2 regions of the Planococcus alkaliphilus genome follow, and region 2 is predicted to be linked to the other one. Evidence: a T-box and tRNA genes for the amino acid it is inferred to sense, from the RefSeq annotation. Region 2 holds a T-box; the other holds one or more tRNA genes.
The links. The T-box of region 2 lies ahead of tyrS (tyrosine--tRNA ligase). A T-box ahead of a tRNA ligase gene usually reads a tRNA of that ligase, here a tRNA-Tyr.
Positions count from the first base shown of each region.

Region 1: it encodes a tRNA-Tyr, which carries the amino acid that the T-box ahead of tyrS (tyrosine--tRNA ligase) is inferred to sense. The anticodon was not compared.

Region 1 covers NZ_CM168060.1:1,048,006-1,052,404, forward strand. The annotation lists rRNA gene AC2EXB_RS05330 (23S ribosomal RNA) at 1-762, shown strand, start outside; rRNA gene rrf (5S ribosomal RNA) at 906-1,021, shown strand; tRNA gene AC2EXB_RS05340 (tRNA-Asn) at 1,034-1,108, shown strand; tRNA gene AC2EXB_RS05345 (tRNA-Ser) at 1,116-1,205, shown strand; tRNA gene AC2EXB_RS05350 (tRNA-Glu) at 1,238-1,312, shown strand; tRNA gene AC2EXB_RS05355 (tRNA-Val) at 1,323-1,398, shown strand; tRNA gene AC2EXB_RS05360 (tRNA-Met) at 1,473-1,549, shown strand; tRNA gene AC2EXB_RS05365 (tRNA-Asp) at 1,553-1,628, shown strand; tRNA gene AC2EXB_RS05370 (tRNA-Phe) at 1,648-1,723, shown strand; tRNA gene AC2EXB_RS05375 (tRNA-Thr) at 1,746-1,821, shown strand; tRNA gene AC2EXB_RS05380 (tRNA-Tyr) at 1,827-1,910, shown strand; tRNA gene AC2EXB_RS05385 (tRNA-Trp) at 1,917-1,990, shown strand; tRNA gene AC2EXB_RS05390 (tRNA-His) at 2,010-2,085, shown strand; tRNA gene AC2EXB_RS05395 (tRNA-His) at 2,128-2,203, shown strand; tRNA gene AC2EXB_RS05400 (tRNA-Gln) at 2,213-2,284, shown strand; tRNA gene AC2EXB_RS05405 (tRNA-Gly) at 2,290-2,364, shown strand; tRNA gene AC2EXB_RS05410 (tRNA-Cys) at 2,372-2,445, shown strand; tRNA gene AC2EXB_RS05415 (tRNA-Leu) at 2,456-2,539, shown strand; gene AC2EXB_RS05420 (ISL3 family transposase) at 2,722-3,945, shown strand.
Region 2 covers NZ_CM168060.1:1,326,326-1,330,724, reverse strand. The annotation lists gene AC2EXB_RS06920 (FMN-dependent NADH-azoreductase) at 13-654, opposite strand; gene AC2EXB_RS06915 (hypothetical protein) at 838-1,341, shown strand; gene tyrS (tyrosine--tRNA ligase) at 1,386-2,651, opposite strand; T-box leader at 2,704-2,895, opposite strand; gene AC2EXB_RS06905 (transglycosylase domain-containing protein) at 3,003-4,399, shown strand, end outside.

The DNA.
Region 1 (4,399 bases), 280 kb from region 2:
CGGAGCGCCAGCTTCGGAGGAGGCGTCGGTGGGATACTACCCTGGTTGTATTGAAATTCTAACCCACACCCCTGATCGGGGTGGGAGACAGTGTCAGGCGGGCAGTTTGACTGGGGCGGTCGCCTCCTAAAGAGTAACGGAGGCGCCCAAAGGTTCCCTCAGAATGGTTGGAAATCATTCGCAGAGTGTAAAGGCACAAGGGAGCTTGACTGCGAGACGTACAGGTCGAGCAGGGTCGAAAGACGGGCTTAGTGATCCGGTGGTTCCGCATGGAAGGGCCATCGCTCAACGGATAAAAGCTACCCCGGGGATAACAGGCTTATCTCCCCCAAGAGTCCACATCGACGGGGAGGTTTGGCACCTCGATGTCGGCTCATCGCATCCTGGGGCTGTAGTCGGTCCCAAGGGTTGGGCTGTTCGCCCATTAAAGCGGTACGCGAGCTGGGTTCAGAACGTCGTGAGACAGTTCGGTCCCTATCCGTCGCGGGCGCAGGAAATTTGAGAGGAGCTGTCCTTAGTACGAGAGGACCGGGATGGACACACCGCTGGTGTACCAGTTGTTCTGCCAAGGGCATCGCTGGGTAGCTATGTGTGGCCGGGATAAGTGCTGAAAGCATCTAAGCACGAAGCCCCCCTCAAGATGAGATTTCCCATTGCGCAAGCAAGTAAGATCCCTCAAAGACGATGAGGTAGATAGGTTCGAGGTGGAAGCGTGGCGACACGTGCAGCTGACGAATACTAATCGATCGAGGACTTAACCAAAATGGCTTTCTGAAGAGCGCGTTTCCTGTATTCAATGTCGAATATCCAGTTTTGAAAGAATAAGGCAAAAGTTTTTTCAAAAAAAGCTTGAAATACCGGTCAGAATTGGTATAATAAAACTTGTCTTTCAAAATAAATATTAGTCTGGTAGTGATGGCAAAGAGGCCACACCCGTTCCCATCCCGAACACGGAAGTTAAGCTCTTTTGCGCCGATGGTAGTTGGGGGTCTCCCCCTGTGAGAGTAGGACGTTGCCAGGCTGATAATATTATTCCGAAGTAGCTCAGTGGTAGAGCACCGCACTGTTAATGCGATGGTCGTAGGTTCGAATCCTACCTTCGGAGCCATTCTTTTGGAGAGCTGTCCGAGTGGCCGAAGGAGCATGATTGGAAATCATGTAGGCGGGCAACCGTCTCAAGGGTTCGAATCCCTTGCTCTCCGCCAGTAGCAATATCCAAATGAACATACAAATTAATGGCCCCTTGGTCAAGCGGTTAAGACACCGCCCTTTCACGGCGGTAACACGGGTTCGAATCCCGTAGGGGTCACCATTATATAATTGGAGGATTAGCTCAGCTGGGAGAGCATCTGCCTTACAAGCAGAGGGTCGGCGGTTCGATCCCGTCATCCTCCACCATTTACAATACATAAGCAAAACTTGTAAATATGAGTTTCTTCTATAATATAGGAAATAAACTCAATTATTATTATCGCGGGGTAGAGCAGTTCGGTAGCTCGTCGGGCTCATAACCCGGAGGTCGCAGGTTCAAATCCTGCCCCCGCAACCAAATGGTCCCGTGGTGTAGCGGTTAACATGCCTGCCTGTCACGCAGGAGATCGCCGGTTCGATCCCGGTCGGGACCGCCATTTTTTATCTTTCAAATGTGGGTCAGTAGCTCAGTTGGTAGAGCATTAGATTGAAGCTCTAAGTGTCGGCGGTTCGATTCCGTCCTGACCCACCATATTTTTATTTTTTATCTCCATGCCGGAGTAGCTCAACTGGTAGAGCAACTGACTTGTAATCAGTAGGTTGAGGGTTCAAGTCCTTTCTCCGGCACCATTTTTGGTGGGGTAGCGAAGTGGCTAAACGCGGCGGACTGTAAATCCGCTCCTTCGGGTTCGGCAGTTCGAATCTGCCCCCCACCACCAGTTTTTAGGGGCATAGTTTAACGGTAGAACAGAGGTCTCCAAAACCTCCGATGTGGGTTCGATTCCTACTGCCCCTGCCAATTTTAAAATTATATGATGGCGGTCGTGGCGAAGTGGTTAACGCACCGGATTGTGATTCCGGCACTCGGGGGTTCAATTCCCCTCGTCCGCCCCATGTTTTAATTTCAATTAAATGCACATATAAAATAGTAAAGTGGCGGTCGTGGCGAAGTGGTTAACGCACCGGATTGTGATTCCGGCATTCGGGGGTTCAATTCCCCTCGTCCGCCCCATCTTATTATTGGGGTATAGCCAAGCGGTAAGGCAACGGGTTTTGATCCCGTCATGCCCTGGTTCGAATCCAGGTACCCCAGCTTTTGCGGAAGTAGTTCAGTGGTAGAACGCCACCTTGCCAAGGTGGAGGTCGCGGGTTCGACCCCCGTCTTCCGCTCCATAAAATTGGCGGCATAGCCAAGTGGTAAGGCATGGGTCTGCAACACCCTTATCACCGGTTCGAGTCCGGTTGCCGCCTCCATTTATATTATGCCGGCGTGGCGGAATTGGCAGACGCGCGGGACTCAAAATCCCGTTCCTTCACGGGAGTGTCGGTTCGACCCCGACCGCCGGTATCTTGCAAAGGACCTGCCTGTCCTTTCATAAAACCTTCAACATCTTCGGATGCTGAAGGTTTTTTTTTTGGTTCTACACTAATTGTTGGGGTGTTGAAACAATTCGGCCCAAAAAAAGACACGCAATCTCCAAATTCTTTTATACTTGAAATGTCGAATAACAAGTAAAGAAGAGGAGATGCGTGCACTTGAATTTTACCATGAAATTTCCCGGATTAGAAGATGTGAAAATCATGAAGATGGAACAGGTGGAGGACCGGGTGGCCCTGCATGTGGAGTTGGAAGTGAAGGCACACCGTTGCCCGCGTTGCCAGGAGAAGACCCGGCGTGTCCACGATTACCGGATCCAAAAGATCAAACACCTGAAATGGTTTGAACGCCAGACTTACCTTTTCTATAAGAAGAGACGCTACGTATGCGGGGCGTGCGGCAAGAAATTCGCCGAACAGAATTCATTCATCGGCCGCTATCAACGGTTCTCAAAAGAGTGGAACCAAGCGGTTCATGTGCGCAGCGTCAAGGCGAAAACGTTCAAGGAAGTGGCCGGACAATACGGCGCTTCCGCTTCGACCATCGTTCGGCGTTTCGATCTGGTGGCGCTCCAGGAAGTTACTGAAACCGCAAAATTACCGCGTGTGATCGCCATCGACGAATACAAAGGCGACACCCGTGAAGGAAAGTACCAACTGATTATCGCCGATGGCGAAACGAGAGAACCGATCGATATCCTGCCCAACCGGAAAAAAGAGACGATCAAACAGTATCTCCAACAGCACGGAGCTGCGGTGGAAATCGTCGTCATGGACATGAGCCATTCCTTTAAAGCCGCGGTCAAAAAAGCACTCGGCAAACCGGTGATCATCGCCGATCGCTTCCACTTCTGCCGGTACATTTACTGGGCGCTGGACGCGGTCCGCAGACGCGTGCAGAAAAGTTGGAACGACTATGACCGCAAAAAAGGCAAACGGATGCGCTACGTCTTTTACAAAAACAGTGAGAAGTTAACCGAAAAGGACCGTTGGTACTTGAAGCGGTATCTTGAAATGGATGAGGAGCTCAAACGAGCATACGAACTGAAGGAAGCGTATTGCACGTGGTTTCAGGCAAGCAAAAAAAGAGATCCCGAGGAAATCCTCAAGACCAAAGAAGCGTTGCTGGAATTTTATCGGCTGGTGGAACAAGCGGGCATTCCCGAGTTCCAGAAAGCCATGGGCACCTTCCGAAACTGGCAGACGGAAATCTTGAACAGCTTCTCGTTCAAGTATTCCAATGGTTTCTTGGAAGGCATCAATAACCTGACAAAAGTGATTAAGCGGAACGCGTTCGGCTTTCAGAATTTCGAACGCGCCCGCGCCAAAATACTACTGACACACAAGTATAAGAATATGGGAGTTCACGTTGGTTAGAGTGAGGAAAATTTCACCTCACCCCAACATTTGACGGAGAACCGTTTAAACAGCAATGAGCGAAATAAAAGTACGCATCTGCAGTTTTTCATAGGATGAATTTGTATAGAACAGAACCGTTTATCGGGACCCAGGGAAAATATCAGGAAGGTTTAAAAAAAAGAAACAAATGGATTTCAATTTGTATGCAGGCTAGGCTCTAAGAGATAAAAGTCTTTCTAATTCTGATGGAATGTTTTATACTAAATTAGCTAATTTGAGAAGTTCTCTTTAACAGGGATCAGATTAAATGGCGAAGGAGATCAGCAGCCGTTACGTTATTACAGAAATGGAGATTAAAGAAAATCGAATAGATTAAACAGGAAATTCATAATCGTTTGTTTTATTAAGGTTTTGTAAAGTTGGGGTTAAAGTTCTATTAAAAAAGATTAAAAAGAGCTATCATAATCTAGCT
Region 2 (4,399 bases):
TTCTTCAGTTGATTATGCGTTTTGGTGAACCAATTTAGAAGCTGCCTCTTTCACGCGCTCAAGGCCTTCTTCGATAATCTGTGCCGCTTTGTCAGGTGTTGCGTTATGGCCTTCGATGATGACTTCATCAACGATTTGCATGCCGAACACGCCGCCGAAAACATTGCGCATATAGTTTACAGCCATTTCCATCGGTGCCGCTTCTGGTGAAGAGTAAACGCCTCCGCGTGCATTCAAGAAAATCGCTTTTTTGTCTGTCATCAATTGAATCATATTGCCTTCTGCATCGTATTTGAATGCAAATCCAGCGGCATACACATAGTCGATAAATGTATGCAATTTAGCAGGAATCGTCAAATTCCATAATGGGAATGCAAATACCACAAGGTCAGCTGCAGAAATGGCATCCATTGCTTTTTGCTTCGCTGCTAATAGACGTTGTTCGATATCTGTCAATTCTTCTTCATTTTGCAATTTGCCGAATGCATTGAAAAGATCTTGGCCGAAATAAGGCATATCTTCTTCGTACACATCATAAGTTGTTACGTTCAAGTCTTTATTATCTTTCACCGACTCCATGAAAGTTTCGTACATCTTGCTTGAAATGCCTTCAGTTGCCGGACGGTTGTTCGCTTTTACTACTAATACATTCATTTGTTCAAATTCCTCCAATAAATTATATTCACATCCCCTATCATATAATAAATACGTATTTTTTTGTTGTCAGACGACTTATCCTGACTTCAAGATATTCGTTTCGTGAACATTTTATGACTTTTTCCATTTACTGGTGAAACCTTTCGATTCTAGCTCCGTATTAAGACCAGGAGGGATGGCATGATTTCATTTGTATTGATTTATTTGGCGGGCCTTCCGATTGCAGTCCTTCTTCATGAAGCCGGGCATGCAATTGGCAGTGCTCTGATATCCAAAGAAAAAGTGAGCGTCTACCTAGGTCCGTTGGATGACAGCAATAAAGAAAATTTTCGGTTCGGAAAAGTTTCGTTTCATATCCGGTGGGCTTATTACGGATTTTGTGCATTTTCAAAACCGAAAGAAAAACGATCAAAAATTCAACGCTTCTTATTTTTGGCAGGTGGTCCTGCCGCTTCATTAAGCCTTGCACTTTTGTCTTTCGCCGCTTTAAATCAGCTGACGAATTGGGACCTGCAGAATTTCACGAAAGGTTTCATGTATGTGAATCTTTGGCTATTTGCCGGTACATCCATCCCGGTCATCTATCCGAAATGGATGGGGCCATATGCCGGACGCCCATCTGACGGCTATCAGCTTATTCAATTGATGAAGAAAGAAAAAACACTTGAAACAAAAGCGGATTAAAAAAATGCGGCTTCCCAATGGAAGCCGCATTTTGCCTTTATTTATTAACTAAACTGAACCATATGGTATTTTTTCTTGCCCCGGCGGATGATGGAAAACGCATCTTCCAACCGGTCTTTTTCATCGATGATGTAGTCAAGGTCGGTGACTTTTTCCCCGTTTACCGAAATTGCGCCGTTTGTGACATCTTCCCGCGCTTGGCGTTTGGATGAAGAAATGCCTGCTTCGACGATCAAGTCGACAATCGACTTCGCTTCTTTCGCGAGTTCAACTGATGGCACATCTTTAAAAGCAGCGCGCATTTCCTCTGCTGATAAAGCCTTCAAATCTCCGCTGAACAAGGCTTTCGTGATGCGCTGCGCATCTTCAAGCGCTTTTTCGCCGTGGATCAATTTGGTCATTTCTTCAGCTAAAACCGTTTGCGCTTTACGCAAATGCGCTTCCGTTTCCACTGTGGTTTCAAGAGCTTCAATTTCTTCGCGGTCGAGGAATGTGAAAATCTTCAAGTATTTGATGACATCTGCATCCGCTGTATTGATCCAGAACTGGTAGAACTCGTAAGGAGAAGTCTTTTTCGCATCGAGCCAAACAGCGCCGCCTGCCGACTTCCCGAACTTCGTTCCGTCCGCTTTCGTCACTAACGGAATCGTGATGCCAAAAGCTTTCGCTTCTTCATCATGTGTTTTGCGAATCACTTCAAGCCCTGATGTGATATTCCCCCATTGATCAGAACCGCCGATTTGAACGCGGCAATTGTAATGGTTGTACAAGTGGTTGTAGTCAATTGCCTGAATCAATGTATATGAGAATTCCGTGAAAGAAATTCCCTGTTCCAAACGTGATGCAACCGAATCTTTTGCCAACATGTAATTCACGGAAATCAATTTTCCGTAGTCGCGCAAGAATTCAATAATGCTCATCTGCCCTATCCAGTCGCGGTTGTTGACCATTTTCGCACCATTTTCAGAAGCAAAATCAAAAATTTGTTCCATTTGGACTTTAATGCCTTCCACGTTCTTATCAATCTGTTCCGTTGTCTGCAGTTGGCGCTCTTCATTTCTTCCAGAGGGATCGCCGATCATGCCGGTAGCTCCGCCGACTAAAAGAATCGGCTGATGCCCGTGCGTCTGAAAACGTCGCAATGTCAATAGCGGCACGATATGGCCAATGTGCATGCTATCCGCTGTCGGGTCTACACCGCAGTACAACGAAATCTTCTGTTCATCCAGCAATTTCTCCATGCCTTCTTCGTCGGTTTGCTGGTAAAGCAAGCCTCTCCACTTTAAATCTTCCAATAATGCATTTGCCATTTCCATTTCCTCCTTGTTTCAGCTAATAAAAAAAGCCCCTGCATGAAATTCATGCAGGGACGCTTTTGCGCGGTACCACCCAGCTTGGAGAATCTGATTCTCCCGACTCAATATGTGCCGTACGGGGCACTTCCGTAAACTCCAAGACTGTAATTCAGCTGCTGCACTTTGACCGGTTTGCACCAACCACCGGCTCTCTCTACAAATTTTGCAAAGCCTACTTCGGACTCTTCATCGTTTGAATATGAAAATATATTAGTTAGTTTACTTTATTATGACATATTGTCAATCTTTTTAGTTGCTTTTGTGTGAATATGCTATAATAAAGCGAGATTTTAGGAGGTTGATAAAGTGCTTGAAAAGATAAGGGACGGCCTTAGGAAAACCGAAGAAACTTACAATCGATGGACTTCCGCAAAATGGGCAAAGCGACTGAGCATCACTAGTGGTGTGCTATGGAACTTAGCTATTTTGCTTGCAATTATATTTGTCGTCGGCGGTGTATTTGCCGCTTCCGTTGGAGCCGGTTATTTCGCTTCCCTGGTGGACGAAGAAAAACTTCGTACGCCGGATGAAATGCGCGGTGAAATTTACAGCTATGCCGAAACCTCTGAGATGTTTTTTGACAACGAAGTCTATATCGGTAAATTACGCACTGATTTAGAACGGAAAGAAACAAAGCTCGATAAGGTTTCAAAATTTGCAATTGACGCGGTTCTTGCGACAGAGGATGAATACTTCCTAGAACATGACGGAATCGTGCCAAAAGCGATTTTCCGTGGATTGTTCCAAGATGTTTCAAACTCTGACAGCCAAACAGGCGGATCGACATTGACGCAGCAGTTGATCAAGAACCAAATTTTAACCAATGAGGTATCCTACGAACGAAAAGCCAAAGAAATTTTGCTTGCGATGCGCCTCGAAAAATTCATGTCGAAAGATGAGATTTTAGAAGCCTATTTAAATATCATCCCTTACGGAAGAAACTCTTCCGGCGCGAATATTGCCGGGATTGAAACTGCAGCAAACGGTTTGTTCAACGTATCCGCAAGTGAGTTGAATTTGCCGCAAGCAGCCTTTATTGCCGGGATCCCGAAAGCGCCTTTCCGCTATACGCCTTATACATCGAACGGTGATCCGAAAGACGATGAAGGATTGCAGCACGGAATTGACCGAATGAAGACGGTGCTATTCCGGATGAAGGAAACAGAATACATTACCCAAAAAGAATACGATGAAGCAATCGCTTATGACATCAAAAAAGATTTCCGTTTGGACGAACAGCGTTCTTATGAGAAATACCCTCACATCACAGTGGAACTTGAAAAACGTGCTTCCCGCATCATTATGGATGTACTCGCTGAACAAAATGGAATCGACCCTGCTACATTAGAAGAAAATGATAAATTGTACGAAGAATATGCCATTTTGGCAGACCGTGCCGTTCGTTCGAATGGCTACCGCATTTACTCGACGATCAACAAGGAAATGTTCGATGCACAAAAAAAAGCGGCCCAGTCCTATGAATCATATGGTGCGACTTTGACAGCTCCTGCTCTCAACGCAGAAGGAGAAGAGATCCAGAAGCAATATCCCGTACAAGTCGGCAGTATGACGATCGAAAACAGCACTGGCAAAATTTTAAGCTTTGTTGGCGGACGCGATTTTGAAATTGAGAAATTGAACCATGCCACGCAGGCTTTCCGTTCGATCGGTTCAACGGTTAAACCACTGCTCGTATATGGTCC